2 regions of the Bacillus sp. DU-106 genome follow, and region 1 is predicted to be linked to the other one. Evidence: a T-box and tRNA genes for the amino acid it is inferred to sense, from the RefSeq annotation. Region 1 holds a T-box; the other holds one or more tRNA genes.
The links. A T-box is a leader RNA that pairs with one kind of tRNA and senses whether it is charged. The one in region 1 lies ahead of C3Y97_RS16470 (tryptophan--tRNA ligase), so its partner is inferred to be a tRNA-Trp.

Region 1 (15,868 bases):
AGCAGCTATTTTAGAAGATATTCTAAGTATGCGATATTCAATGCATCCTCTTCAGAAAGAAAACGAAAAAATAAAACTCTCCCTTATAGATCCAGATGCTATTCTAAAAGATGGTCTTTACGAACCATTATTTGTTACGAACCGTGAAGAGAACTTACAAACTGTCTTCTTTGAAAAGGAAGGCAAGCAATTAATTTTATCAAACGGTAATGAAACAAATGATGAAATGACTTACGCAATCGTGGCTTTTAAAGATTGGAAACAAGTTGAAATATTTAACAATAGAAAAGTCGTTTATACTAAGGTTGCACCTGAAACGAGGCAAATCTTTAATTTCACATTGCCTTCAGTGGATCAGGAAAGTAATTTGCAACTCGTCGCTTTTCCATTTCCTTATAAAGTTAACGAAGAAGATTATATCAGTCAACAAGCATTCAGTTCCTTTCGCATCGTAATTGAAAATAGAAATAAATAAGTTATACTATGCACATTACAACAACCTAAAAAAGGCCTACTCACACGAGTAGGCTTTTGAAACTATGAAAGTTTCGTCAATAACTGATTTAAATCTTTTTTCGTTTTCGTCGTTAATGATTTCATTTTATTAATATCGATTTTTTCTTTCTCCGCTCCTACAATTAACGGATACATACTTTGACCGATTGTTTTAGAATCCGTCGGATGTGATGCTTCTAGCTCTTTTTCAATCACATCCCACTTTTCATTAATTTGTTTGCCAAGCTTATTCACTGTTTCCAATTTTGGATTAGCAGCTAACTGCTTGTCCAAGCTATCAATTAATGCTACAACTTCTTTAACATTCGTTTTCACAGCAACACTTTTCTTCGGATCTTTCGTTGTCTTTCCGTTATTGTTTGTGCTTGTACTTGTGCTTTGATCTGTTGTTTTCCCGCTAGTCGTTTGATCATTCGTTTTTCCTGTCGTCTCTTTTTCTTTTGTTTTTACATTTTCGTTTTGAGTTGACGTTTTGCCGTTACTTTCTGTCCCTGATGATTCTTTCGTATTTTTTGCATCCTTATCTGTTTTTTCATTTGAAGAAGTATTTGTTTCTTTTTCAGTATCTTTCGTTGTTTTTGACGCTTCATCTGCACTTGTCGTTTTTGCTTCTCCATCATTTTGCGCAGTTACTTGCTCTTTCTTTTCCGTTTCTTTATCTGATGAAGGACTACAAGCTGCCATAGTAAGCATTGTACCAATTGTTATCGATGCGATAGCGACCTTTTTCATTTTCATATAAATCCCCCTATGTTTTACATAATTTATCCTCCCCTTTACGATTCGATTCCCCCTTAAAAAATCCCTTTTCATAGGAATTATCATCTTTCCGACAGTAATCTTCATAATAATACGTACAAAAACTGATAAACTCATTTTAATATTCGAGTTTCTTCTACTTCATTTTTCTACTCGCAAGTAAAAGAAAAAGAGTATATTGTCACATTAAGAATTACTATCTTCATATGACGATATACTCTTCTATCAAATTTTTATCTTTCTTGACATTTTATTTATACAAAAAAATAAAATTTTCTTTCGTTTTTTGTTTCTCAACATTTGTTAACATAATATTTTTATGAGTAACCACCATTCGAGTGAATGACTTGCCCAGTAACCCATTTCGCTTCTTCACTTACTAAAAAAGAAATTAAGCGCGCAGCATCCACCGGTTCTCCTACTTTACCTTGTGGGAACTTCCATACTAAATGATGCTTCAGCTCCTCTGTAATCCATCCTGTATTCGTCGGTCCTGGATCTACAGCATTCACTGTAATCCCCTTCTCCATCGCAACTGGTGCTACTGACTTTGTAAATGCTTCAATTGCCCCTTTCGTTGCTGCATATGCTAGTTCATCTGGCATTGGACCTACTGACTGTCCTGAAGTAAGATTAATAATACTCCCGCCCGTTTTAAGTGAATAATGTTTTATAAACAATGAACTTAATAGCATAGTAGCTCGAACATTAACTGTATAATGTTTATCCAACTGCTCTACATCTAATTCCTCAATCCTCGTATGAGTAGAATATACTGCATTATTAACTAGAATAGATGGATCACCTAACCGTTCTGATACCATATAAAACAAACGATTTGGCGAATAAGACTGCGATAAATTAATTTCTGCCATTTCACATCGAACATCGTAACTTTCAATTTCCTTTTTCAGCAAAAAGGGTTCTTGATCACTCATTCCCCATGGCATCGCTTTATCATACTTTGGCCAGTACGTGAAAAAAATGTCTATCCCCTTTTGAGCAAGCACCTTGCATACAGCTGCACCGATTCCATTCAGACGAGTTGCCCCTGTTACAATTGCTATTTTCTTCACCTTTTTCTCCTCCATCTATACACAGATCCCCTGCATGAATACAGAGGATCTATCTTCTTATTGAATATTTGACAGTATACGTTCAGCACCTAATTTTAACATTTTAATAAAGATATAATTTACAATCGTAAACATTACAAATAAAACGATAAACATAACCCATAGTCCGACATGAAGGAAGAAGTATAATACACTTACTCCCCCCACAATAATTAAAGCTATTAAAATATTTGCTAAAAAATTCCACAAAGTTGTATATCGACTTTTAAATAATTTCTGCTCTGTATCCCAATGAATATCTGCAGTTTGTGCGTCCCAGCGTGTTCCGATTAAATTAATTAATAACAACCCGTTCGCACTTAGTAAAAACCACAGTATCATAAAGACTGGAGAAATCCCAGCTACAACTGCCATCGTAATACCGAATACTGCTAAAATGATTACATTAATTAACCAAGCAGTGATTGCTTTCGCAAAAAAGATATCCGAAGCCTTTACTGGTAAATAACGATTCACAAACCAAGAGCTTCCATCTCGCGAAAATGACGTTGTTGCAATGACGTTACTACCCATTAAAAATAACGATGCACAAAGGCCAACACCAATTGCAAATCCCGTTGTCTCTGGATTGTTAATATACTCTGTAATAAACTTTAAATTTCCATCTTGCACAAATAAAATAAAGAACAACATAATTGGCATAACGAAAGTTTGTACAATGCAATTTAAGAAAAATTGTGGTGTACGGAATAACGTTTTAAATTCTTTTTTCACATACGCTTTTAAATGCGAACTTTGTACTGTTGATTTCTGTAAACCTTCCGCCGAAATAACTTGTTTCTTTGCTGTACTCGTTGAAAGTCCAATAACCCCTTTTAAATATGTACGCTCTGCTATGTAATAAAACAACACAAAGAAGACAAATGAAATAACTGCAAAGATTATTACATATAAAGGTCCCTTCCAATTTGCATTTTCTACTAATGCTACTGCTCCAAAATATGTAGTTGGAAAATAGTTTGTCATTTGTACTAAAAGAGAAGACTGGTTGTTTGCAAGGTAATCCGCAATTGCATCTTCAGAAAACGAACTTTTATTTTTCCACTGCAAAAATACGTTAATTCCTACAATAAATAGTATACTTACGATTCCAATAAATATATTTCCTCGGTCTTTATTTTTCGCTATATTTGTATACCTCATAATAACTGTCATCAGTAACGAAGCTAGTACTAACGGCACAATTGGGAAGAGTAAGTAAATGAAAATCATATATATGTAATATGTAATAAATGCGCCACTTTTTAAACCGTACGTAATAAAGATCGGTAATAAAATAAATGAACTCATTACGTATTGTGTAATTAATACTGTTAAAAATTTGGCTGAAATAATTTGCGCTGGTTTTAATGGTAATGGTAATAACATTTCAATGTCATTGCTGTAGTAAAATACAGTTAAAATGTTCGTAATACTCATTAAAAATACCCATATACTCGCAATCGCAAGTCCCATTGCGATAATCATTCCTGGATCTTGCCCTAAATGTATCATTCCCTCATACATTGCATGCGTGATAGAACCAAACAGTAAAAAGCCGACAAATAAAATAGCTGCAAATGAAAATACATACGCCCATCGCTTCTTCTTATCTGTTATAAAATCTGCGTAATTTAACTTTAATAGTACCTTCGTTAACGTCCAAATTTTACTCATTGCCCGTCATCTCCAAGAACATTTTTTCAAGTGATTCATTGGATTTAAAATGATCTCTCATTTCATCTAAATTTCCTTTAAACTGCAAATTCCCCTTATTAATAATAGCAACCCGGTCACATATTTTTTCCGCTACTTCTAATACGTGTGTAGAGAAAAATACAATCTTTCCTTTATCCGCATGCTCTCTCATCATTTCTTTTAAAATATATGCAGATTTCGGATCAAGCCCAGTTAATGGTTCATCTAAAATCCATACATCTGGCTCATGTACGAGCACACCAATAATAACGATTTTTTGTCTCATACCGTGCGAATAACTTTGAATTTGATCAGATAAAGCATTATAAAGATCAAACTTCTTCGCTAAAGACTCTATTCGTTCTTGTCGTACTTCTTTCGACACTTCATACATATCGGCCATAAAGTTTAAATATTCAATTCCTTTTAATCGTAAAAACATATCTGGACTATCTGGTACATAACCAAACGTCTTCTTCGCTTCCATCGGCTCTTCCATAATATTTTTTCCGTTAATCGTAATAGTCCCTTTGTCCACCCCGTGAATACCAGTAATCATCTTAATTGTCGTTGATTTACCCGCACCATTCGGTCCTAAAAATCCAAAGATTTCGCCGCTAGGTACAGATAAACTTAAGTCTTTTACTGCATAGGTAGACCCATTATAACTTTTTGACACATTCGTAATTTCAATCATTCCATCCAATCCTTTCCTTAATTACCAAATAACTATATTGATATTATAGCATAGTTCTATTTTAAGATTTTTACATTTTTCAGTATATTTAACCTTTAAAATAAATATACACCCCTAATCCAACAACTAAAACGACAGCTAGTATAATATAAATCATTGTTAAGCGTTTAATATTCCCCTTTGTCGCTTTGCTATAATTTGCATCACCATTCCGCCCAATTAACACCGTCGCAATGACAGTAATCACTACAAGTAATACAACGATCATAATCCAAGTTAGCATTTCTTCCTCCCCCTCCTTACAACCATTTTACAATATTATCCTCTTTATTTCGCAGCATATTTCCTCTTTTTACTATTATTATGAAGCAAACTGGAAAACTATTATTACCATTCCTATCCAATTGTGATATATTTGTAACATAACGTGACTTATTTCTAACAACGTAAGGAGGACCTATCATGAAAACAACTTGGATAAAATATTTAGGATTTCTCGGTTTCTTCGGTTTCCTCGGATTTTTTTATGAAAAAGGATTGTTTACTATGTTCTGTTTCTTCTCCTTTTTCACATCGTATAGAACAGTTCAACACGATGAACTGTTTGAACAAATTGTCAATAAATCGTGCCGCAATGCATTTATCATTACATTACTAACTACTGCTATCATTATATTTATTGAAATGTTATTTCCAAACTCTACGCTACAAGAGATTGATATCGCTCTTATTTTCGGCACACTCATTCTTACATTCGGTTTTTCTATGTTCTTTTATGATAAACCTGTTGATGAAATGGAAGATGCACCATGGCGTTCGTAACGAAGATAAAAGAATACCGCGCAAAATTGAACATGACACAAGAAGATTTAGCGAAGAGCGTTAGTGTGCGACGTGAAACAATTAGTCATCTCGAAAAAGGTAAATACAATCCTTCCTTACAACTTGCTCACGATATAGCGAAGGCATTACATAGTACGATTGATGAGATTTTTATTTTTGAGGATTGATTAAAGACGTCCAGTCACAAGAATCACATAAAAAAATACCGTCATTCTTTCCAAGAAGAATGACGGTATTTCTTATTGATTATCCATATAAAACCGCATGAAATACGCCTAATAGTAAGTATCGATCCTGCATGTAATCTTCATCATATACATTCATCTCAATGTAATACATATCTTCCTCAAGACGAATATTCCAATCTGCAATTACATAGCCTTTTCGTAATAATTTTCCCATTCCAAATGAAGTTTTATGAACAACATATTCTTCTGCCTTATATGTAAAGGTAAATAAGAAATTTGCATCCAATAACTTTCCGTCACATACAAGTATTTCATGCTCTGCATCATGATTATCTTTGTACATTACTAAAATCCTTCTTTGGCGCTGCCTACTTACATCCTTTGCAATGACGCGAATATTGTCCTTACTATCCTTTATTTCATAAATAATATTACTACCAATTTTCGGAATAAAATCCAGCACTCTCATCAGCGTATTTTTATAATAGCCCCTTACTACACCTACTTGCTCACTTCCATTATAAACCTCTATCGGTGTCGTATCTGCTTTGCTATCACACGGTCGTTTGTAAGAGAGCTGCATCATTCGCTCTCCTCTTAAGTACTGATCAAACGTCACAGGATATTCTATCATGCGCAGTTCTTTATTTAACTCATACAAATAGCGTTGAACACTCTCTATTAATGTTGTAGTAGCTATACGCTCTTGAAGTTCAAATTCTTGCCAGCTGGAAAAAACATTCCATTGATTATGATCCTCTTCATAGAAGAAACCAAGAATTACCTCTTCACGGTCAGCCGTTTCATATTTCATAGGCACGTTCTGCCCATGTTGAACTTGTTCCATCCACTGACCTAAATAAATCCCCAGCTCTGCAACCTTCATACATGATTTTTGAAAAAATACGCTGTCACTCGCGCAAATCGTTACATCTCCTTCGATAAAGCCCTTTGAATAAGCATCATACCGTGGCTCATCCTTCTGCGGGAGATTCTTGTCTAACTCAAATAAAAACTTTAACATTCTTTATTCACCTCTAGTTGTTACACTAATCATACATGACATCGCATCACGCTAGGAAACTATTTATATACGCATATTTAATTCACGCATTATAACACGTGAATGACCTTGTATAGTAGCTCTATTTTTTTGTTCTATATCTTAGTATATGAATTTATATGAGCGATTTTTCAAATATATCTATCGCAACTTACAATATATCAACGATTTTTCAAATATATCTATCGCAACTTACAATATATCAACGATTTTTTCAATATATCTATCACAACTTACAATATATCAACGATTTTTTCAATATATCGATTTTTCGACAAATATCAGCATGATTAAAATGAAGCTACCTTTTCTTCCGCCACTTCTACAATTTCTAAAATTTGTAGCAGACTCTCCACTTCATAAGTCGGGTTAACATCTGTCCCGTTTTCTTTCAAACTCGGATTATACCAACACGTATCAATGCCGTAATCTTCTCCGCCTTTCATATCAGAAGTTAACGAATCTCCAACCATTAGTACGCTTGATTTATCAGTAATCCCAAACTTCTCAAACGCATAATCAAAAATCTCACGTGCTGGTTTTTGATGACCAACTTCTTCAGAAATAATAATGTGATCAAAGAAATTACATAAAGGCGAATTTCCGATTCTTGATTGTTGCACCTTCGTATATCCATTCGTAATAATACCTAACTTGCAATCTTGTAGATTTTCACATAATTGTACTGCGCCTTCTATAAGATGTACTTCCTTCCCTAAATTTTCAAGGTATACATCACTAAATTGCTGCGCATCTACGTCTATATTATGAATTGCAAATAATTGTCTAAATCGCTCTACGGCTAATTCACTTAGCGTAATCATTTTATTTTCTAAATCTCTCCATAATCCATTACTAATCTCTTTATAACTTGCAAGATAATCATTATACCCTGTAGACATACCAAACTGTACAAACGCATTATGTAATGCGTGTCTTTCCGTTTCAGGGAAATCTAATAATGTATCATCTACGTCGAATAATATAACTTTGTATTTCATGATGTTCTCCTCAATTCCTATTTTAAAAGCTTCGTTCTCATTGCTTATAAATTTTTATATATTTCGTGATGAAGCGCTTTAACCCGCTCTTTATAGAATACACCTTTATCTTTTATTTTCAAATGTGCTATAAATAAGTTTGCTAGCATGACTGCTGTATCTAGTCTATAAAATAAACTAACAATATGAGGAGTAACATTAAAGATACTATCATTCTTATATCCATCTTTAAATTCATCCCAACTAACCTCATTTGTTTCAGCTATTCTCATAAGCTCCAGCAATGGATGACCAATTAAAGCGTTATCCCAATCAACTATTGCTTTAACTTCTCCATTATACCCGATTAAATTGGCTGCTCGAATGTCCATATGTAATAAACATTTTACATGATCTGCTGTACTAAGAATATATTCAATTGTTTTTGTATTCGGAAGATTAATTTTACAGTCCTTGATTGTATTAAACCCTTCTATCCGTTTCACAATTCGTTCTGCTATATACTTACTAATGGGCTCTCTAATATTTTGTTTGTAATACAAACCATCAATTGGCATACTATGAAGCTTGCTCACTAACTCCCCTATTTTGCATGCGGAAATTGGCGTACGATCAGCATACACACAATCCGAAATTAAAAAATCAAGTTCGGTTGAAAGATGCAATCCGTGTATCCTTGGTACTGGAATACCTTTTGAATGACAATACTTAGACAGCTCCGCTTCCTTTTGCAACGAAATCCGACTGTTAAATAAGTCTTCATTTATATTTTCCACTTCTCTTTCCCACGGTACTCGAAATGCTAAAGACCCCTTTTCTGAATCTCCTTGAAAAACAATATTTTGCACTCCTGTTCCAATCACCTTTAAATCTTGAATAGCTAGTTCCTTATACTCTTGACTTAGTATTGTTGCCAGCTTTTCTCTTAACCCCTCTGCTTTTACACGTGTATAAATCATTTTCTCCCCCGATTCTTAAGTTCTTTTCATCCATTTTCTCCTCGGTGCACAACATCCTCATTAACAAAATTATAGCAACAATAGTAAAAGGAGGCTAATCCGCTCAGCCTCCTTTTACTTATTAATCTTCTAGTAATAACTCTTTCATTTCCTCTAACGACTCTTTCGTAAAGCCAAGAGCCCTTTCAGCGTATGCTTCAACTGATTCGTATTGCTTTTGAATTTCACCAATCGCAGCTTGCAAGTATTCAGCACGTGCTTCAAACATCGCACCTAATATCTCTCTACTCTCATCGTTTTGTAGTTTTGCACCTAAAAAGGCCATCATTTTCTCGTTTAACTTTTCACGGAAACCGTTACTTAGTAAATAATCTTCCATTACTGTTTTCTCTGGTACACCTAGTAAAAGTAATAATAATGCTGATCCAAATCCAGTACGGTCTTTCCCAGCTGTACAATGGTTTACTAACGGTAAGTTTTCCGGGTTTTGCGCTAAGTTTAAGAAGCTTACGAACGCCTCGTTACCACTTACGAAATCTTGATTCATTTTCACAAGATACTCACCTGGTTTTCCTAACATAGAAAGGTCACCAACTTGGAAAAACTCATTTATATTTAAGTCTTTCGCTAAGTCTTGCATAACTGGTAAGCACACTTGACGAGCACCTGTAATCTCAGGATTTGGCTTATGCTTTACCTCAAAGTCTGTACGATAGTCACAAATTAACTTTAAACCAGACTTTTGTAAATAGTCGATATCCCACTCTGTTAGTCCTGCTAATTCTTCAGAACGGTATAATTTGCCCCATTTCACTTTACGTCCATCTCTCGTTTCATATCCACCCATATCACGGAAGTTAAACGCACCTTGTAATGGCAATCTACGCTCAGCTACTGTCACTGCTTGTCCATTACTTCCTACTAGTCTAAAATATGGACGTTCATTTTCACTCGGGTTTTCAATTGTATATGATAATCCTCCATTTACAGTTGCAAGTAGTTCTCCATTTTCTTCAATATGATCTGGTGAAGTACTCCAATAAATACGAACTTCTTCTATATTATTTGCCCACTTTATTTGTAACGTATTATCTTCAATTCTTTCTACAGTTGCTTGTAGCCAATTTCTTTGCTGCTCCATTCTTTCACCAACGCTTTCTCTTATAATCGAATCTCACTCTATTGTATTATACAAATATCTACTTTGTCGTTCTCATTTTTCTTTTTATCTTACAAACAGGCAAAAAGTTCTTTTACTTGTTCAAAATTTGTACATGGATTACCGCGAAATACGTATGCGATTTGTTCATTACCTAAATCTTCGTATACAACTGTTCCGCGATTAGGGTGCGAATAAAACTCTAACCCGTTTATAATTTGTTTTGGGCCATAGTTCATTGTCCATGAAGAAATAGGATAATACGCTTTGTTTTTATGTCTACAAACCCAAAGTGCATATAGTTTATTAACTTCGTCCCAGTATACATACTGCGTTTCGTCATTTCCGAAACCGACCGATTCAAGTTTCCAATTTAGTTTTTCATGAATTAACAAATTTACATAGGATACGTCATCTGGAGCATTCCACTCTCTACATCTTCCTATCTCACCCATTTCACTTCTCTTCGCTTGAAAGCTTAATAAGTGAAATGATGTATGTAATATCGTTTTCCCAAGCTCCATATTTACTGGTTGTAATTCAAATAGAAATCGTTCCATTTCGTCTTGGTTTACATATCCATGATCAACAGAAATTTCAACTTGTGTTTTCCATATAGATGTAACGTAACTTTCTTTTCCTTTATAATTTACACCTTTCCAATACACAAGCCCTTTATATTGAAAACAATCTCCTTTTGCTTGAGAAATACAGCTATCCGGAAATACTGGTTCCATTATATCGAGAAAAAATTCCTTTACTCGAAACATCCCAGTTGGAGTAACAACCTGAAACCAAAAAGTTCCCCACTTTTCACCTTCATAACGTTCTGAAACTTTTTCAACATTCCAGCCTTCTAACAATACATTTGGATACAATAACACGAATGAATGCATGGATTGCTTTAACATATATAGTCCCCTCCCGCTATACGAGTTCGAGAGTATACATCATTCATCCTCCTAAAACTTTCTCACATATCTCTCAGTTGAACTAAGCAGCTGACATCCGTTCTTTTCAAAAACATCCTTCATCCACTCATTTTGCATATTTGTCTCACCAATATAATAAGATGCACCTATTTCCTTTAAGACAAACATCGCACCTGCAAATAATGCGGCTTCATATCCCTTATTACGCACATTTGGAGTAACTGCGAAGTACATAAGTTTTCCTTCTTCTAACGTACCTCTTTCAATATGCGGGATTACAATTCCTATCGGCTTTTCATCGACACTCGCTGTTAAGCAATGTTCTTTCCATTGCTCACCAATTTCTTCTAGCATCATATGCACAAATTGATCATGAGCGACTGGTTCTCCCGTTGCTTCATTCCACAGTGAATAAAAAGCCTCTTCTCCAACTTCTTCAATAAGCTTAAAATCAATTTCACTTTCTACATCTTCTACTTCGTATATATCTTTAAATACAATCATGTTTTCCGTAACATATTCAAATGAATACGTTTCAAAACATTTTTTATACACATCATAATTTGGACTTTTTGAAGAGATTTCAAAATGTAGTTTTTCTAATCCATCTTTTTTAGCTTCAGCAACGTAATATTGCACCATCTCTTCTAATTGCTCTTCTGTAAAAACCTCTGCATTATTTTCTTTTATCATAATAGAAGAAGCACTTCTTCTTATTTTAAAATGTTTTTCTAACTGTTCTATCGTCGTCATATTCTTCCCTCATCTATATCATACTCGAATTTCTAATCGTTCTCCTTGCATGAGCAGGATTGTCCTTGAATATATAGAATACTAGAAAAGATCGCATCTTTAAAGTGCGGAGGAGGTTCTCCATTGGATATTACAGCATTGCAACAACAGTTAGAGCTTATACAACAAAATGACTACACGCAACTGCAACATATAGACGTAAATGAGTTAACTTTGAACATGCTTCAGTATATCGGAACGACTGATAGCTACGTTCGTTACCAACTTATATATAAATGTTTTGCGCATTTCATTCATCATGAATTCCTTATGGACGATCAGCTGAAATTACTTCTGCAAACTTGTTTAAGTGATGAGTATTTATATTGTGACATTTACTCCCCACATACAGATGGGGTTTTCACACGTTCTTACACTGTTTCGTTAATTGCGTTAATACTCCAATTCGCTAATTCGCACTACTTTTGTACAGAGGAGGATATCGAAGAAATAAAAAATAAACTCATTACATACACAAACTTAGAAACGGATTTTCGGGGCTATATTGAAAATAAAGGATGGGCTCATTGTCTTGCTCATGTATCTGATGCCTTTACTGAAATTGTTCATAATACGTATACAACTTTTGAATGGTACGAAGAATTAATTCATTGTTTATTAAATAAAATCTTTATTCCATCTGACCTTTTTCATAATAACGAAGATGAACGCATTGTTACTCCATTACTAGCAATGCTGTATCATGATTTTCCTCAGAACGATTTAATTTCTATTATTCATAAAAAAATAAAAAGGCTTCCTCAAATTAGAAAACGCCTTTCGCTTAATGAGTATTGTATTTTATGTGCCAATATTAAAACCTTTTTACGCACATTATTTTTCAGAACGAAAGATGACCATAACTTAGCCTTTACAGCACGTAAAACAGAAAGAATGTTAAAAGAACTTCCTAACTATTATTAAATACAAGGAGCAATGACATGGGTTATATTGAAGATATGAGAAATCTAGTAGGAAATCATCCACTTATTCTAATAGGATCACACGCCATTATATTAAATGAAAAAGATGAAGTATTGCTGCAGCTCCGTACAGATTTTAACCGCTGGGGCATTATTGGCGGTGCCTTAGAATATAACGAAACGTTAGAAGATGCTTTAAAACGAGAAGTGTTTGAAGAAACTGGACTTATTATTAAAAATCCAGAACTATTCCGTACATACTCAGGACCAGATTTCTTTCAAATCTATCCAAATGGCGATCAAGTACACGGTGTACTCGTTGTTTATATTTGCCGAGAATTTTATGGTGAACTTGTATGCGATCAAAGTGAATCAAAAGAACTACGCTTCTTTTCACTTGATGAATTACCTAATAATCTTCCTCCTGTTATCGAGAAGATTATTACAGATTATCTAAAAAAATAAGGGAACGCTTAACGTTCCCTCTCAAATCCAATCCGTTTTTTAATTTCTGCTAAATTTATCTTCGCAATAGCGCGTGCCTTCTCAGCACCGTTTTCTAATGCTTCATATAATAAATCCGGCTCATTCATATACATTGCGTACTTTTCACGAGGTCCAGCTAACTCACGATCTACAACGCGAAACAACTCTTTTTTCACATCGCCCCATCCGATTCCAGTCTCATATTTTTCACGTAATGACTGTACTTCGTCTTCTGTCGCAAATTCTTTATAAATTGTAAATAAGGTTTCTAGTTCTTTCGGTTCATTTGGAAGTGAAGAGTCTGTTTTGATTTTAAATATTAACTTTCGAAGTTTTTCTTGCTCTGCAAATAATGGGATTACATTTCCGTAACTTTTACTCATCTTCCTTCCATCAAGACCAGGTAAAATAGCTCCTTCTTCTTGCACTACATACTCCGGTAGTGTAAATGTCGTGCCAAATGTATGATTAAAATACGTCGCAATATCACGCGCAATTTCAATATGTTGAATTTGGTCTTTTCCAACTGGTACATGAGTAGCTTGAAATAATAATATGTCAGCTGCCATTAAAATCGGGTACGTGTATAACCCCATATTCACTCCCGCATCGACCTCTAACCCTGCTTCTTTATTTTGCTCCACCTTCGCTTTATACGCATGAGCACGGTTCATAAGACCTTTCGGAGTTAGGCAAGCTAAAATCCAAGCTAATTCTAGAATTTCCGGTACTTCTGTTTGCCGATAAAAAACAACATCTTCCCCAAGTCCAAGCGATAACCAAGTAGCTGCTACCTCTTTCGTATAACTGCTGAACTTTTCTGAATCATGCACAGCATTTAATGCATGATAATCAGCTATAAAGTACAATGCTCTTCCTTCATTATTCTTTGACATTTGTAATGCAGGTTTAATCGCACCAATATAATTCCCTAAATGCGGATAACCTGTCGGCTTAATTCCTGTTAACATTATTTTTTCACTCACACTAACTCCTCCTTTCTCAAAATAAAAAGAGCCCCTCATCCTTAAAAAAGGACGAGAGACTCCCGCGGTACCACCTTAATTAGCTATCATTAGCTCACTTCATACTTCAATAACGTGAAGTAACCGTCTTTACCTACTCATTTCAGTTAGAAGCTCCAGAGCCCATTCCATATTCATCCCTTACTGATTTCCACCACACATCAGCTCTCTAAAAAGTTTCGAATATGTACTCTTCTCTTTCATTGCTTTTTCGTTATTTTTTACAGTTTATCACATTTCACTTCCAAACAAACCCTAATTTTCTATTTTATATAGCAGGAATTTCCACTTCAATTGTCTAATGTTATATAGGTTTGTTGAAATATTCGAAACAACTTTGGAGGTTTTTTCATGGTAAAATATATATCAATTTTAGGTTCAACAGGATCCATCGGCACATCTGCATTAGATGTCGTTTCAGCTCATCCTGAACATTTTAAAATCGTCGGTTTAACCGCAAATTATAATATCGATCTTCTTGAGCAACAAATCAAAACGTTTCAACCTCGTATTGTAAGCGTTGCGACAAAAGACTTAGCAGACAAGCTTCGTACGCGTATTTCAGCAAATACAAAAATCACACACGGGACTGATGGCTTAATTGCAGTAGCTACTCACCCTGATTCAAATCTTGTATTAAGCTCTGTTGTAGGTGTTTCAGGATTACTTCCAACAATTGAAGCATTAAAAGCGAAGAAAGATATCGCTATTGCTAATAAAGAAACTTTGGTTGCAGCTGGACATATCGTAACTGAACTAGCGAAACAAAACGGATGTCGCTTAATTCCAGTAGATAGTGAGCATTCAGCTATTTTCCAATGTTTAAACGGAGAAAATAATAAAGAGATTGAGAAGTTAATTGTAACAGCTTCCGGTGGTGCTTTCCGTGATAAAACACGTGATGAAATGCAAACATTACAAGCAAAAGATGCTTTAAAGCACCCAAACTGGTTAATGGGCGCAAAACTAACGATTGATTCTGCCACATTAATGAATAAAGGGTTCGAAGTAATGGAAGCGAGATGGCTATTTGATATTCCATATAAAAAAATTAATGTAATGATTCATAAAGAAAGTATCATTCATTCTTTAGTAGAATTTATTGATGGATCAGTTATGGCGCAGCTCGGTGCTCCTGATATGAGAATGCCGATTCAATATGCGTTTCACTATCCTACTCGGCTGCCTTCTTCCTATGAAAAATTAAATTTATTAGAAATCGGTAGTTTACATTTTGAAAAACCAGATTTAGAGAAGTTCCCTTGTCTACAATACGCATATGAATGTGGCAAAATCGGTGGTACTACTCCCGCTGTATTAAATGCAGCAAATGAAATTGCGAATGCGCTATTCTTAAAAAATGAAATTGCCTTTTTCGATATTGAAAAAACAATTTACAAAACAGTTGAAGCTCATCATAACGTAAAAGATCCTTCACTAGATGCTATATTAGAAGCAGATCAATGGGCACGCCAATATGCAAATCAATTGTTAATAAAAAAGCGCTAAAACAGTTCCCACTGTTTTAGCGCTTTTTTTCACGTATTCAACTTAACAAATCTATAACCGTGTGTAACTAACACTTTTAATATCGCATATCCTGGAATGGCTAAAATAATGCCCATAATCCCGAATAAGTTTCCGGCAGTTAAAATGATAAAAATGATAGTAATCGGATGAATATCTAACTTTTTACCCATAACTTGCGGAGA
Region 2 (15,868 bases), 2.7 Mb from region 1:
TTATATTCATCTAGAGAACGAATTGGTATTTTTACAACATCCTTGCCATTAGACATAACTATACTTTCTTCTGTTACAAGATCGGGTAAATTATTCTTAATTGCCTCTTGTACTTTTTCTTGATGGCGCTGTTGGTCGTCATATCCTTTGCGATGGAGGGACCAGTTTTCCTGTGAAATCGTATAATTTGGTTGATTTTCTTCGCCCATTCCTTTCCCTCCTTACTGTAATTGTCTTCCTGTATGAACAGCAATCTATAAATTTTGTTCTGTAATATGCAAGCTAGAATATTTGAAAGGTAACTGCCCACAGAAAATCATCCCATAAACATTTATAACGTTTTTCATACAATACCCCGAGCATCCTAAACAAAATTTTGCCACTCACATAAATAGAAAGAAATATTCAGCCACTGATAAGAAAGAAACACAATGCATTGTTGCACACATTTTTACTTTGCAACATATTGTATTGTGTTGGCTTTTTTCGTATGAATGGTTGGTTACTCTATCATATGCATATTGTAAAAATAATTGACAATAAATTCATAAAATTGCATCTTAATTTATTACATTTGGACAAGGTATGACACTTTATACACATATGAACGGATAATAAAACGCTGTCCCGCAAAATACAAGAGACAGCGTTTTGTTATCAAACTATCTGTTTAACAAGCTACCTACATAGCGTAGTAATTCATTTGCTGAAGAAGAATTATAACCATGCTCATCAATTAAACGCGCAACAACATCATTGATTTTCTTAAGCTGATTTTCGTCCGGCGTTTTCGTTGATGTTGTAATTTTCACTATATCTTTTAAATCAGCAAATAGTTTTTTCTGAATCGCTTCACGAAGACGTTCATGTGAATTATAATCAAAGCGTTTTCCTTTACGGGCATAAGCAGAAATGCGAATTAAAATCTCTTCACGGAACGCTTTCTTAGCATTTTCTGAAATTCCAATTTGCTCTTCAATTGAGCGCATTAATTTTTCATCTGGACTCATTTCTTCTCCTGTTAACGGATCACGTAATTTCGATTTATTGCAGTACGCCTCAACGTTATCTAAGTAATTATCCATAAGCGTCTTAGCTGATTCTTCATATGAATAAACAAACGCTTTTTGTACTTCTTTCTTCGCGATTTCATCGTATTCTTTTCTCGCTAATGAGATGAAGTTCATGTAACGTTCACGGTCTTCATTACTAATGGATGGATGCTGATCTAGCCCATCTTTTAAAGATCTAAGTACATCTAACGCGTTAATAGATGGTACCTCTTTTCGAATGATTGTAGACGAAATTCGGTTAATGACATAACGAGGATCAATACCCTTCATACCTTCATCTTGATATTCGCGTTGTAATTCTTCTACATCAATCGCATTATAACCTTCTACCGTTTCTCCATCATACAAACGCATCTTTTTAATTAAATCAATATCCGGACGCTTCGGATCTTTTAAACGAGTTAAAATAGTGAACATTGCTGCAACGCGAAGTGTGTGTGGTGCAATGTGAACATTCGATACATCACTTTCACGAATCATTTTTTCATAAATATGTTCTTCTTCACTTACTCGTAAATTATAAGGAACTGGCATTACAATAATTCTTGAGTGCAATGCTTCATTTTTCTTATTTGCTATAAATGAGCGATACTCTGTTTCATTCGTATGCGCTACAATTAATTCATCTGCTGAAATAAGCGCAAATCTTCCCGCTTTGAAATTCCCTTCTTGCGTAAGCGATAATAAGTGCCATAAAAACTTCTCATCGCATTTTAACATCTCTTGGAACTCCATCATTCCTCGGTTTGCCTTATTTAATTCTCCATCAAATCGATACGCACGCGGATCTGATTCTGAACCATATTCTGCAATCGTAGAAAAGTCCAGACTACCTGTTAAATCTGCAATATCCTGTGATTTTGGATCAGACGGGCTAAATGTACCAATCCCTGTACGGCGATCTTCAGAGAAGAAAATACGCTCTACAACTACATCCTCAATTCTTGATCCGTATTCTTGCTCTAAACGCATGACATTTAGTGGTGATAAATTCCCTTCAATTCTAACCCCATACTCATCAAAGAAATCATCTCGTAAATGATGTGGAATTAAATGCAGTGGATCCTCGTGCATTGGGCATCCTTTAATTGCAAAAATTGCTCCGCGATCTGTTCTTGAATATGTTTCTAATCCTCGTTTCAACATTGTAACTAACGTTGATTTCCCTCCACTAACAGGACCCATTAATAATAAAATTCTTTTTCTAACATCTAATCGTTTTGCAGATGGATGAAAATATTCCTCTACAAGACGTTCTAGAGCATCCTCTAATCCAAAGAGCTGATTACTAAAGAAGTTATACTTTCTTCTACCATCAACTTCTTCAATTCCAGCGTCTTTTATCATATTGTAAATGCGAGAGTGTGCTGTTTGAGCCACCCATGGTCTTTCTTTCACAAGCTCCAAATACTCCGCAAACGTACCTTCCCATTGTAAACGTTCTTCTGCTGCTCGATGCTGTTCAATCTTTTTTAGAATATCCATTATAGCTCCTCCCCCATCTCCTTGTTCAATCGGATTATTATAAAAGGTATGCTAGGATGTCCTTAAACATTCTTTAAATCAAAACGAAATATATAATAGCACGCTAAAATTCTCTCCAAAATTCAAAGAAAATTCTGTATAATATAGGTATTAACATTTTTACACTGCTATTCATTATAAATAAATTCTTTTCTTCTAAGAACCTTACATACATTTTGGATAATAAATAAAACTCATAAACCGAAAACAGTAAGGAGGATATTAGTATGAAATTATTATTAATTTTAGGTGTATCACTCACATTTCTTACAGCTATTTTTACATCCGGTTACAATGACAAACCAGGTACACATAAAAAATGATGTGCTTTTAGCACATCATTTTTTTATTTATAATACATATTTTCCATATCATATTTGGATAGTGGTCGGCTATAATAATAACCTTGTACAAGCTTCACATTCTTTTCTTTCAAAAACTGTATTTGCTCCTTTTTTTCTACTCCTTCTGCAATTATATTCAATTCTAAAGTATGAGCTAAATGAATAATTGCAGCTGTAATATTCGTATCACGTTCATCTATATGTATACCTTCCATAAAAGAACGATCAATTTTTAAAGTATCAATTGGATATGTTTTTAAATAACTTAAAGATGAATAGCCTGTTCCAAAATCATCTAAATGAATCTTTAAATTTTGTTCTTTTAATTGTAGTAACACTCTCTTTGATATATCTTTATGTATAAGAGCTCCTTCTGTAACCTCTATCGCTAATAAATGAGCTGATACATTGTACTTATTTAAAGCCCGTGTAATCATCTCTATTAATGTAATAGAACGAAAGTGTCTAGCTGAAATATTAACCGCAATTGGGACCACTTCATATCCTTTATTTAACCATTCGCGCAGTTGCTGACACACTTGATTTACTACCCATTCATCGAGCTTAATAATAAATCCTGTTCTTTCTGCCAACGGAATAAATTGGTTTGGAGAAACAAATCCTAATTCCTTATTCTCCCACCTTATTAAGGCTTCCATACTAGCTATTTTTTTCGTTTCAATATTAATTTGTGGCTGATAATATAAGAAAAATTCATTTTTTTCTATAGCACGATGTAACTGGTTTTCTATTATAAACCTTTGTTCACGCTCACAGTCTAATCCACTACAATAAAAATGATAATGTCCTTTTCCTTTTTCTTTTGCTTTTTCTAAAGCAGCATCGACCCTCTGAAATAGTATTTTTTCATCTTCTCCATCTGCTGGAGCCATTACAATTCCAATTGATGCACTTAAATATACATCTTCTTCTTCGATTACAAAATATTCACTAATATTTTTCAGTATGCTTTTTGCAACTTCCTCTACATATTCTTTCGTTATATTTTCTATCAACATAACAAATTGATCATCGTGTTCTCTAAATAAGTGCATACCTTCTATTTTTAGATTGCTTAAACATTCTGTAACTTTTTGTAATACTTTATCTCCCTCTTTATGACCAAATGTATCATTAATACGATGAAACTCATCTAAATCTATAAATACAAGCGCAAAATTTACACTCTCATTTAAAAAAGTATTTAACTTATTTGTACATGAAATTCTATTCATTAATCCCGTTAACTGGTCATAGTAAGCTAAATATTCTGTTCGCATTTCGTTTAATACTTGCCTTGTAACATCTCTCGTAACAATATAAATCCCAACAATTTCACCGTTCACAATAATCGGGATAGTTCTCAAAGAAATATATAGCTCGTACCCTTCTTTATGAACATATTTCTTTGAAACAATTTGTTTTGCTTTTCCTTGCATCGATCCCTTAAATATAATTTGAAAATCTTTTTCATATTCTTTATTAATGAATTCAAAAATAAATTTATTATTTAATTCCTCATACCGGTATCCAAATATTTCATACGTTGCCGGATTTGCATATGTAACTCTCCCTATAGAATCTATAGATATAATTGAGTCATTATTATATTCCAGTAACGACTTAAATAACATTTGTTTTTCCTCTATCTTTGTCTTCTCCTCAATTTGAGCTGTAATATCTCTTGTAATACAAATAACAAATTGACATATTCCTTCTTCGTCGCAGACAGGATTAAGTGAAGATTCATAATGTATCTCACCTTTTGGTAAATTGACTACATCACAAAAGGTGTGTGCTTTCGCTTCTCTCACTACTTTTGCATATTGCCTTTGCAATATCCCCGCTATATCTTTTGGTAATACTTCTGCAAAAGTTTTTCCATAGCACTCTTCGCTTAACCTAGCATAATCCATTCCTATTTTATTCACATACATATATTGAAACGTTTCATTATCAATAACTTTCAATATGAATACTAAATCTTGAATAGCATGTAATAATCCTTGTCTAATTAAATCCATATCTATCATACTTAAAAAGGTATTTTGATTACTATATTCTTCCTTCATATTTATCTCAACCCGTCTTATCTATTTTTAATCATATATCCCATTCTATATGATTATGTCCTCTCTTTTAAATGTATGATTATATATTATTTTTATTTTATAAAAAAAAGTCGCCATATGGCGACTTTTAATAAACGATTTCTAAATCTAATCCAGGGTAATTTTGTTGGCGGAACGCTTCATAAATTAAAATTGCTGCTGTATTAGATAAATTTAATGAACGTACTTTATCTGTCATTGGAATACGTAAACAATGATCAAAGTTTTCTTCGATTACATTAGCTGGTAAGCCGTTTGTTTCTCTTCCAAATACAAAATAGTAATCCTTCTCACGCTTGCTATAGTCAAACGCTGTATGAGCTTTCTCGCCATACTTTGTTAAATAGAAGAATTCACCGTCTTTATTTTTTTCATAAAATTCTTCAATTGAATCATAATACGTAATTTTTACGTGCTGCCAATAATCTAATCCTGCACGCTTTAACATTTTATCATCCGTTGAAAATCCAAGCGGTCTAATCAAATGTAATTCTGTTCCAGTTGCTGCACAAGTACGAGCAATATTCCCTGTATTTGCTGGAATTTCTGGCTGATATAAAACAACATGTACTCCCACGCGATATTCACCTCTGTTTTTTGTCTACTACGTATTATACCACTTGAGCGAAAAATCTCTACCCATTAATAATATGAAAGAATTTATATTTCATTTGTGGTGTATATTTACTAGAGTCTTCATAGTTCCAATAACGTCGACGGCTATTCGCTGAATGTGCATTTACAAGCGGCATACCATCTGCATCTTTTGCTACTACAATCGTCGTATGATTCCATCTTCCGTCATCCTCGAAATCATAAGCAATGACATCTCCAAGAATAAGTTCTTCTGGCCTCTCTACCGCCTCTGCTCGAAGTCCTGTTGTAGCACCTGACAAATACCAATAAAAAGAATGTGCAACAGCCCAGCTCCAACTCCACTGATTCTCCCTTTGCCACCATCCTTTACGAATATTAGGATACCCGTTCATAGGTACTTCTCCAGTATGAAGACATTGAGAAATGAAATTCGTACAATTATCAGGGAAATTACGATACATAGGATTCCGGTCATCCCACCAACGCTCTGCATATTTCACTGCCTCTAAACGATTATACTGATAAGAACCGTACTTCTCTTTCGTAATATCCCTTTCTAATGTCTCACCCATTCTAATTTCTTCTGACACTTCAATAGCAGAATCGCCTATAATTCGACTATTATTTAAACAAACTCTTCGTTTTAATTGTTCCTCTTCAATATAAAATAATTCTTTATGCTTAATTAAATATTTAAAATGTATTTGATAATCAATTTCTTGATGGTCATTACTATTTAATTGTCTAATGAAAGAAACATCCGCAGTTGCTTTCACTATATGTGCACTACGCCTTTGAAACAATTGTTTCTTTCTCAGTGCCATTTGTAGTAAATCCTCAGCAATACCATCCACATTCGTTCTTTTCTCCGTTATATATGCTAAAAATTGTTGTACTTGGTTTTCAATCTTCGTTTTTACAACCATTCTGTCTCCCTCCCATATTACAATATGAAAAAGGGAAATATTATCTACTCTTTTTTCTGTGCTAACAATTCAAGCCCGCGATTCATTTCATGAAGCACTTCTTCATCTTTCTCACGTTCCATCGCTTTCTCAATCGCTTCGCCTACTCCATCTCCGCCAATTTTCCCAAGTGCCCATGCTGCCGTTCCGCGTAGTACCGGTCTTGGGTCATCTTTCATAACACCAATTAAATCTGGAATTGCCGATGCTTCTTTAAAATGTGCTAATGCTAAAATCGCATTTCTTTGCAGTGGTTTTTTCCCTCTCCATGACCCTGACATAATCCCATATTTCTCTTTAAAATCACGATTACTAATTGTTAAAAGTGGCGTTAATAATGGTTTAACTAGCTCAGGATCCGGCTCCATCTCAGGATGATTATGAAAATCCATTCCTTTGTTTTTCGGACAAACAGTCTGACACGTATCACATCCATATATGCGATTTCCTATTTTATCGCGATATTCTTCAGGTAGGAATCCTTTCGTTTGTGTTAAAAACGCAATGCACTTCTTCGAATCTAACTGTCCCCCCTGTATTAAAGCACCGGTAGGGCAAATATCGATACATTTCGTACAGCCTCCGCATTGATCTTCTATCGGCTTATCTGGCGGGAATGGAACATTTGTAATCATTTCCCCTAAGTATACGTACGAACCAAATTCAGGTGTAATAATAGAGCAGTTTTTACCGCTCCATCCAATACCAGCACGCTCTGATACAGCTCGATCACTTAATTCACCTGTATCAACCATGGACTTCACTTCTATATCGGGAAGTTTTTCAATTAAATATGCCTCTAATTTTTTCAAACGATCTCGTAAAACAAGATGATAATCTTGTCCCCAAGAAGCACGACAAAAAATCCCACGGCGTTCTCCACGCTTACTTAATGGTGCATTTTTTAATTTTGAAGGATATGCTAAAGCAATCGCAATAATTGATTTAGCACCCGGTAATAACAGTTGCGGATTCGTTCTCTTCTCTATATCAGGCTCTTCAAATCCAGATTGATAATTTAATTGTTGTTGCTGGATTAAGCGCTGCTTTAATTCCTCAAAAGGAGAAGCGCTCGCAAAGCCTATTTTATCTATGCCAATTGTTTTACTATACGCAATTACATCTTGCTTTAATTGTTCAAAATCCACTCTTAATCGCCTCCTCAGATGAATCCACCCCTTATGTAACCACTCTATTGGTTAGTAATTCACGTTTGGAATACTATCATTTACTTCTATTTTCGCATGTAATTATATTTTTCAAACATTAAAAAACGCAATGCCTCGTTTATCTCGGAAACGAAACACTGCGTTGATCACAATTTATAGAAAAACTTTTAATAAAATTTGGAGCGGGTGAAGAGAATCGAACTCTCGACCAGAGCTTGGAAGGCTCTTGTTTTACCACTAAACTACACCCGCAAATATGAATTACATATAAGATATTAGAATAACTTATGTAAAATAGTATAGCATGTAAAAAAAGTAGAGGCAAGAATTTTATCGAAAAAAGTCGAAAAAGTGATGAGAGACCTCATCACTTTTTCAATTCTTTATCAATTGCCTTCTTCATACTATCAAAATCAGGATTTGCAAGATTTCCGTTTACATATACAGAAGGAGCACCTTGAACTTTTAATTTTTGAGCACGATCTGAATCTTTACTTACTTTTTCTTTAATGTCTTTACTGTGTAAATCTTTCTTAAATTGCTCTACATCAACTTTTGGAAGTTTCTCTTTCACAATGCTAAGAAGCAAATCTTCTGTAATCCATTCTTCCGTATCTTTCTTTTGATTTTGATAAATCTCATCATAGAAAATCCAGAATGAATCTTTATCTTGTTTATAAATTGCTTCACCAGCTGCTGCACCTAAATCTGAGTCTTTTCCGATAAATGGGAAGTTAATAAAGTATAACTGCACTTTGCCTTTATCAATATACTCTTCTTTTAATCGAGGTAATACTGTTACATCCCAAGTACGACAAGCAGGACATTTAAAGTCTCCAAATTCAACTACCTTAACTGGAGCATCATCTTTCCCTAAAGATTGTTGCGTAGAATAAGCAAACATCTCATTCCCTTTATCTTTTTTGTCATTTATGATGCTATACGCAATTGTTCCAATTACAATCAATACTGCGATAGAAAAAACTATACCAAGAGCCATGAGTTTATTTGATTTCATATACATTCCTCTTTAAATTCATATTCTGTATACAGCATTGTACACAATACACATAATATCAACACTTATATACGTCACGCAATGAACACGCTCACATAAATTACAAAAACACAATAATTGTGACGATATTGTGTCACAATTTGTCACAATTTATTCAAAAAAAGAAGCTCCTCTGTAGGAACTTCTCTTAACTTACTGCTTTTTTACGCGCGCTATTTAACATCGACTGCTCTATTTTTATATCATGACGAATTACCAATTTCTCACTAACTGCTTGAACATACTCATCATGGCTTATATAGCCTTCTTTCTCCATTAGTCTCAAAACGACATTACGTCTCTCTACTGCTTTATCATAATTTTGGGCAGGTGAGTAATAAGCAGGTGCTTTTACTACAGCAGCCATCATTGCACTTTCAGCCAACGTTAATTGGTTCACCTTTTTACCGAAGTAAAGGTTTGCTGCTTTTTCAATTCCCCATGCTCCTTCTCCATAATAAATATTACTTACATATAATTTTAATATTTCATCCTTCGTAAATGTGCGTTCAATTTTTTTCGTATAAAAAATCTCTTTCCACTTCCGAGAAAATGTACGTTCATTCGTTAAAAAGGCATTTTTAGATAGCTGCTGTGTAATTGTGCTTCCTCCTTGCACGACACCACCAGCCTTTATATTCTCAACAGAGGCCCTAATAATTGCTATATAATCTAAACCGTTATGATGATAAAATCTTTTATCTTCTGTCGCAATAAATGCATGTGTTAATGATTCTGGCACCTCTAACTTAGCCGGTACATGTAATTTACTAATATCACTTTTCTCAATCATTACATTTCCAATGAATAATAACGTACAACTTAACAATAATAATAATATAATGGCTTTATAAAAAAGTTTAGTCATTGGATTTAATGCAACTTTTTGATGATAGTTCACCCTAGATAATACTCGTTCTTTCATCTTGAACACCTCTTTTCCACACAGCATATAACTCTTACTTTAAGAATACATTGTTGTAAAAAAATATCCCATCGATTTCTCTTACACGTACCTTACATCATTGTAAGGTATAAAGTGAAACTTTAATCGGTCCTCATTAATCAAGCTTACTGCCTAGCAAATAGTGGGATAAAAAAGTATTGTATCACAGTCTTTTTTTATCTACTATTCATCTGAAATATTGAATATAGGTTATGTTAAAGTACGAATAACCAATAAAAGAGAAACCCTTAAGACTATTATATTTTCACTTTACACTTTAATTATATCATCTACAAATATATATACTTTTGACTATCTAGTAATCTAAATGTATATAACATATAGATTTATTATACAGAACAAACGTTCTCAAAATCAATACTAGTGCTACTATTATTTTGACCTTTTTCTTAAACAGTATACAAAAAAAGAGTAGTGATTCGAATGTATCTCAAATCGGCTACTCTTTTCTTTACAATCTTCCTATTAAATTATACGGCTGTACTTCCCACGTTTCATACGGAATAAAATGTGTTGCTCTCATTGCATCAAGCGTTCTGGATTTCATATGAGGACGCGTTATATACTCATCTATGTTCTCTTCATTTAACTCAACAAATTTAGCCTCTTGTATTTCTTCAGGTTGAATTTTTATTTCACCACTTATATATGCTACTTTAAAAACAACAGCTAGAATATGCATAGAAGTATTATAATAAACGCCTGTAATTCCGATAGGCTTCACCGTTAACCCTGTTTCCTCTTTTATTTCCCTACAGACAGCTTGATCGAGCGCTTCGCCTTCTTCTACCTGTCCTCCTGGCAACTCCCACGTATCAGCTCGCCAGTGCACTTTTGTTAATAACACTTCATTTTTTCCATTTGTTAAATAACCGGCTACAGCAACGATATGCTTTGGTGTCTTATGTTCCATATTAAGCCTCCTAGAGATAATGAATATTTTATATATCCCTATAATCATATTCCCTACCTACAACAAAATACCTTTAATACTTCATCACCTTAATTAACTTCATAAAAAAGACCCTATCCGCTAAGCGAAAAGGGTCATCTATCGTATTACTCTCCTAAGTCTACGTTGTGATAAACTTGTTGAACATCTTCTAAATCTTCTAATGCATCAACCATTTTCTCAAATTGTGCTTGAGCATCTTCAGGAAGTGTTACATCACTTTGTGCAAGCATTGTTAATTCTGCAACTGTAAACTCCTCAACGCCAGCACCTTTAAGTGCAGATTGTACTGCATGAAATTGATCTGGTTCAGCATACACGATAACAGAATCTTCTTCTTCTAGAATGTCACGTGCATCTACATCTGCTTCCATTAAAATTTCAAGAACTTCATCTGATGTTTTACCTTCAAGGCCGATAACAGCTGTCGCATCAAACATGTAAGCTACAGAACCGTTCACACCCATATTACCACTATTTTTGCTAAATGCAGCTCGTACATCTGCTGCAGTACGGTTTACGTTATTTGTAAGTGTATCTACAATAACCATAGCTCCATTTGGTCCGAATCCTTCATAACGAAGCTCGTCATAATTTTCTTCTGAACCGCCTTTTGCTTTTTCAACTGCACGATCAATAATTGTTCTTGGAACATTGTATGTTTTCGCACGCTCTAATACAACTCTTAGTGCTTGGTTTGATTCTGGATCTGGCTCGCCTTGTTTTGCTGCCACATAAATTTCACGCCCAAATTTCGCGTATATACGGCTTGTATTTGCATCTTTTGATGCTTTTTTGTCTTTAATATTGTTCCATTTACGGCCCATACTTTCCACTCTCTTTCCCGTTTTAAATCTACATAAAAATATTAATATGAAATATAATGTGTGTTCAACACATTTTTAAAAGAAATATAAAAAGTTCATTTTTGATTCATATTACAGACATAATATAAATCACTATCATTTTGTTCTTTCGACAAGTTATATTATACATGAATTCCTACGTTTATTACGAATTTTAGAAGCACATAGTATAATTTAACAAAAAGACTCTAACATTTCTGTTACAGTCTTTTTATATTGCCAATAAAGATTTCCATATTATTCCCATAATTGTTTTCTATTGTTGTATAATAAAAATAGGAAAAAATTTGAAGAAAAGATGGAGGGTGAATTATGACACATTCCAAAGACAAAAAATCACATGCTTTTAAAGGAATAGGAGAGAAGTTAAACCCAACTATCTATCAAGTGAGATTCATGAAATTAGATGAACCAATTCGATTTGAGTCGTTTCCTGAATTAAAGGAATTAGGAGACTGGTTGAGTACTTCAACGCACATGTGGTCATGCCACTCAACTATGTACAAATACAACAGAGAAGAGTTTGAAAAGAAGTTCTTAGAAATTACGAAATTAACAGCTGATCATGTACTAATATCTACTGGTGGCGTCGGATTTAACTTCATGTCACCAGGTTGGAGAAATTCTCTATAAAATAATGAAATTATATAAAGGGATAAAAATTTATCCCTTTATTGTTTTGTAGCTTTCCCCAACTGTATCGCATGTACTAAATGAATAAGTTTACCTTAATCATTTATAACCATTTCACCAACACACCATTTTTGCTTATTTTATAGTATGATGAAAACATAAAAAGACTCTACACATTTGGTGTAGAGTCTTTTATTACGCCGTTCATGATACCGATGGTCGGGGTCGAACCGACACTCCCGAAGGAACACGATTTTGAGTCGTGCGCGTCTGCCAATTCCGCCACATCGGCACAAAAGAAAAGGCGGCAACCGGATTTGAACCGGTGATAAAGGTTTTGCAGACCTCTGCCTTACCACTTGGCTATGCCGCCATATTAAATTTTATTGGAGCGGAAGACGGGATTCGAACCCGCGACCCCAACCTTGGCAAGGTTGTATTCTACCACTGAACTACTTCCGCAAAAATGGCTGGGCTAGCTGGATTCGAACCAGCGCATGACGGAGTCAAAGTCCGTTGCCTTACCGCTTGGCTATAGCCCATCGAATTCTTACTTAATTATATGTAAGTATCCATTAGATTATTTGTAATTTTTAAAATAAAAATGGGGCGACTGATGGGAATCGAACCCACGAATGCCGGAGCCACAATCCGGTGCGTTAACCACTTCGCCACAACCGCCATGTTGTGTAAATATATTTGGCAGGGGCAGTAGGAATCGAACCCACACTGGAGGTTTTGGAGACCTCAGTTCTACCTTTAAACTATGCCCCTATGTAAATGGTGGAGGGGGGCAGATTCGAACTGCCGAACCCGAAGGAGCGGATTTACAGTCCGCCGCGTTTAGCCACTTCGCTACCCCTCCGAAACTTACATGGTGCCGGCTAGAGGACTTGAACCCCCAACCTACTGATTACAAGTCAGTTGCTCTACCAATTGAGCTAAGCCGGCGTATTTTATTAAAATAAATGGTGGCTCGGGACGGAATCGAACCGCCGACACGAGGATTTTCAGTCCTCTGCTCTACCGACTGAGCTACCGAGCCTTATTAAAATGGCGGTCCCGACCGGGGTCGAACCGGCGATCTCCTGCGTGACAGGCAGGCATGTTAACCACTACACCACGGGACCATTTGGTTGCGGGGACAGGATTTGAACCTGCGACCTTCGGGTTATGAGCCCGACGAGCTACCGTGCTGCTCCACCCCGCGATAATACTATTCATATAAAATTTATATGGTGGAGGATGACGGGATCGAACCGCCGACCCCCTGCTTGTAAGGCAGGTGCTCTCCCAGCTGAGCTAATCCTCCAAAGTGGTGACCCGTACGGGATTCGAACCCGTGTTACCGCCGTGAAAGGGCGGTGTCTTAACCACTTGACCAACGGGCCAAATATTATAAATCCTATGGCGGAGAGCAAGGGATTCGAACCCTTGATACGCTTGTGACGTATACACGATTTCCAATCGTGCTCCTTCGGCCAACTCGGACAGCTCTCCAATGGCTCCGCAGGTAGGAATCGAACCTACGACCGATCGGTTAACAGCCGATAGCTCTACCGCTGAGCTACTGCGGAATAATATTGCCTGGCAACGTCCTACTCTCACAGGGACAAGGTCCCAACTACCATCGGCGCTAGAGAGCTTAACTTCCGTGTTCGGTATGGGAACGGGTGTGACCTCTCTGCCATCATTACCAGACATTATTCTTTTGAGACAATCATTATTATAACTTATTTACTTTAAAAGTCAACAAGTTTTTTATGTTCTCTCAAAACTAGATAACATTGCTACATATTATATGGTTAAGTCCTCGATCTATTAGTATTCGTCAGCTCCACATGTCACCATGCTTCCACCTCGAACCTATCAACCTGATCATCTTTCAGGGATCTTACTAGCTTACGCTATGGGAAATCTCATCTTGAGGGGGGCTTCATGCTTAGATGCTTTCAGCACTTATCCCTTCCGCACATAGCTACCCAGCTATGCCCTTGGCAGAACAACTGGTACACCAGCGGTGCGTCCATCCCGGTCCTCTCGTACTAAGGACAGCTCCTCTCAAATTTCCTACGCCCACGACGGATAGGGACCGAACTGTCTCACGACGTTCTGAACCCAGCTCGCGTACCGCTTTAATGGGCGAACAGCCCAACCCTTGGGACCGACTACAGCCCCAGGATGCGATGAGCCGACATCGAGGTGCCAAACCTCCCCGTCGATGTGGACTCTTGGGGGAGATAAGCCTGTTATCCCCGGGGTAGCTTTTATCCGTTGAGCGATGGCCCTTCCATGCGGAACCACCGGATCACTAAGCCCGACTTTCGTCCCTGCTCGACTTGTAGGTCTCGCAGTCAAGCTCCCTTATGCCTTTGCACTCTACGAATGATTTCCAACCATTCTGAGGGAACCTTTGGGCGCCTCCGTTACACTTTAGGAGGCGACCGCCCCAGTCAAACTGCCCACCTGACACTGTCTCCCGGGTCGATAAGACCCGTAGGTTAGAATTTCAATACAGTCAGGGCGGTATCCCACCAGCGCCTCCACCGAAGCTAGCGCTCCGGTTTCAATGGCTCCCGCCTATCCTGTACAAACTGTACCAAAATTCAATATCAGGCTACAGTAAAGCTCCACGGGGTCTTTCCGTCCTGTCGCGGGTAACCTGCATCTTCACAGGTACTATAATTTCACCGAGTCTCTGGTTGAGACAGTGCCCAAATCGTTACACCTTTCGTGCGGGTCGGAACTTACCCGACAAGGAATTTCGCTACCTTAGGACCGTTATAGTTACGGCCGCCGTTTACTGGGGCTTCAGTTCAGAGCTTCGCTTACGCTAACCCCTCTCCTTAACCTTCCAGCACCGGGCAGGTGTCACCCCCTATACTTCGCCTTACGGCTTCGCAGAGAGCTGTGTTTTTGCTAAACAGTCGCTTGGGCCTATTCACTGCGGCTTTCCGTTAAGAAAGCACCCCTTCTCCCGAAGTTACGGGGTCATTTTGCCGAGTTCCTTAACCAGAGTTCTCTCGCACACCTTAGGATTCTCTCCTCGCCTACCTGTGTCGGTTTGCGGTACAGGCACCTTTTATCTCGCTAGAAGCTTTTCTTGGCAGCGGGGAATCAAAGACTTCGCTCCATAAGGAGCTTCCCCATCACAGCTCAGCCTTTACGATAAGCGGATTTGCCTACTTATCAGCCTAACTGCTTGGACGTGCACAACCAATCGCACGCTTCTTCTATCCTTCTGCGTCCCTCCATTGCTCAAACGATAAAGAGGTGGTACAGGAATATCAACCTGTTGTCCATCGCCTACGCCTGTCGGCCTCGGCTTAGGTCCTGACTAACCCTGAGCGGACGAGCCTTCCTCAGGAAACCTTAGGCATTCGGTGGACGGGATTCTCACCCGTCTTTCGCTACTCATACCGGCATTCTCACTTCTAAGCACTCCACCAGTCCTTCCGGTCTGACTTCACTGTCCTTAGAACGCTCCCCTACCACTGATACCATTGGTATCAATCCGCAGCTTCGGTGGTGTATTTAGCCCCGGTACATTTTCGGCGCAGAGTCACTCGACTAGTGAGCTATTACGCACTCTTTAAATGGTGGCTGCTTC

Region 2: it has a tRNA-Trp gene. The T-box ahead of C3Y97_RS16470 (tryptophan--tRNA ligase) is inferred to sense a tRNA for this amino acid. The anticodon was not compared.

Annotation. Positions count from the first base shown of each region.
Region 1 covers NZ_CP026607.1:3,212,934-3,228,801, forward strand. The annotation lists gene C3Y97_RS16390 (hypothetical protein) at 1-475, shown strand, start outside; gene C3Y97_RS16395 (hypothetical protein) at 538-1,254, opposite strand; gene C3Y97_RS16400 (SDR family oxidoreductase) at 1,593-2,351, opposite strand; gene C3Y97_RS16405 (putative ABC transporter permease subunit) at 2,409-4,067, opposite strand; gene C3Y97_RS16410 (ABC transporter ATP-binding protein) at 4,060-4,785, opposite strand; gene C3Y97_RS16415 (hypothetical protein) at 4,874-5,068, opposite strand; gene C3Y97_RS16420 (DUF3796 domain-containing protein) at 5,248-5,607, shown strand; gene C3Y97_RS16425 (helix-turn-helix transcriptional regulator) at 5,595-5,795, shown strand; gene C3Y97_RS16430 (tubby C-terminal domain-like protein) at 5,875-6,840, opposite strand; gene C3Y97_RS16435 (YjjG family noncanonical pyrimidine nucleotidase) at 7,170-7,880, opposite strand; gene C3Y97_RS16440 (phosphotransferase family protein) at 7,925-8,839, opposite strand; gene C3Y97_RS16445 (tyrosine-protein phosphatase) at 8,961-9,980, opposite strand; gene C3Y97_RS16450 (hypothetical protein) at 10,070-10,909, opposite strand; gene C3Y97_RS16455 (GNAT family N-acetyltransferase) at 10,961-11,683, opposite strand; gene C3Y97_RS16460 (DUF2785 domain-containing protein) at 11,807-12,646, shown strand; gene C3Y97_RS16465 (NUDIX hydrolase) at 12,664-13,110, shown strand; gene C3Y97_RS16470 (tryptophan--tRNA ligase) at 13,119-14,117, opposite strand; T-box leader at 14,162-14,369, opposite strand; gene C3Y97_RS16475 (1-deoxy-D-xylulose-5-phosphate reductoisomerase) at 14,508-15,665, shown strand; gene C3Y97_RS16480 (AI-2E family transporter) at 15,695-15,868, opposite strand, start outside.
Region 2 covers NZ_CP026607.1:523,010-538,877, reverse strand. The annotation lists gene yhbH (sporulation protein YhbH) at 1-209, opposite strand, end outside; gene C3Y97_RS02880 (PrkA family serine protein kinase) at 663-2,558, opposite strand; gene C3Y97_RS02875 (sensor domain-containing protein) at 2,944-5,013, opposite strand; gene trmL (tRNA (uridine(34)/cytosine(34)/5-carboxymethylaminomethyluridine(34)-2'-O)-methyltransferase TrmL) at 5,141-5,629, opposite strand; gene C3Y97_RS02865 (amidase domain-containing protein) at 5,688-6,575, opposite strand; gene queG (tRNA epoxyqueuosine(34) reductase QueG) at 6,620-7,762, opposite strand; tRNA gene C3Y97_RS02855 (tRNA-Gly) at 7,962-8,035, opposite strand; gene C3Y97_RS02850 (DsbA family protein) at 8,151-8,801, opposite strand; gene C3Y97_RS02845 (transglycosylase domain-containing protein) at 8,989-9,765, opposite strand; gene C3Y97_RS02840 (NUDIX hydrolase) at 10,259-10,720, opposite strand; gene C3Y97_RS02835 (YebC/PmpR family DNA-binding transcriptional regulator) at 10,867-11,586, opposite strand; gene C3Y97_RS02830 (DUF3884 family protein) at 11,938-12,258, shown strand; tRNA gene C3Y97_RS02825 (tRNA-Leu) at 12,469-12,550, opposite strand; tRNA gene C3Y97_RS02820 (tRNA-Cys) at 12,561-12,631, opposite strand; tRNA gene C3Y97_RS02815 (tRNA-Gly) at 12,646-12,720, opposite strand; tRNA gene C3Y97_RS02810 (tRNA-Gln) at 12,726-12,800, opposite strand; tRNA gene C3Y97_RS02805 (tRNA-His) at 12,864-12,939, opposite strand; tRNA gene C3Y97_RS02800 (tRNA-Trp) at 12,959-13,032, opposite strand; tRNA gene C3Y97_RS02795 (tRNA-Tyr) at 13,040-13,123, opposite strand; tRNA gene C3Y97_RS02790 (tRNA-Thr) at 13,134-13,209, opposite strand; tRNA gene C3Y97_RS02785 (tRNA-Phe) at 13,228-13,303, opposite strand; tRNA gene C3Y97_RS02780 (tRNA-Asp) at 13,313-13,388, opposite strand; tRNA gene C3Y97_RS02775 (tRNA-Met) at 13,392-13,468, opposite strand; tRNA gene C3Y97_RS02770 (tRNA-Val) at 13,495-13,570, opposite strand; tRNA gene C3Y97_RS02765 (tRNA-Glu) at 13,575-13,649, opposite strand; tRNA gene C3Y97_RS02760 (tRNA-Ser) at 13,667-13,758, opposite strand; tRNA gene C3Y97_RS02755 (tRNA-Asn) at 13,761-13,835, opposite strand; rRNA gene rrf (5S ribosomal RNA) at 13,844-13,959, opposite strand; rRNA gene C3Y97_RS02745 (23S ribosomal RNA) at 14,060-15,868, opposite strand, start outside.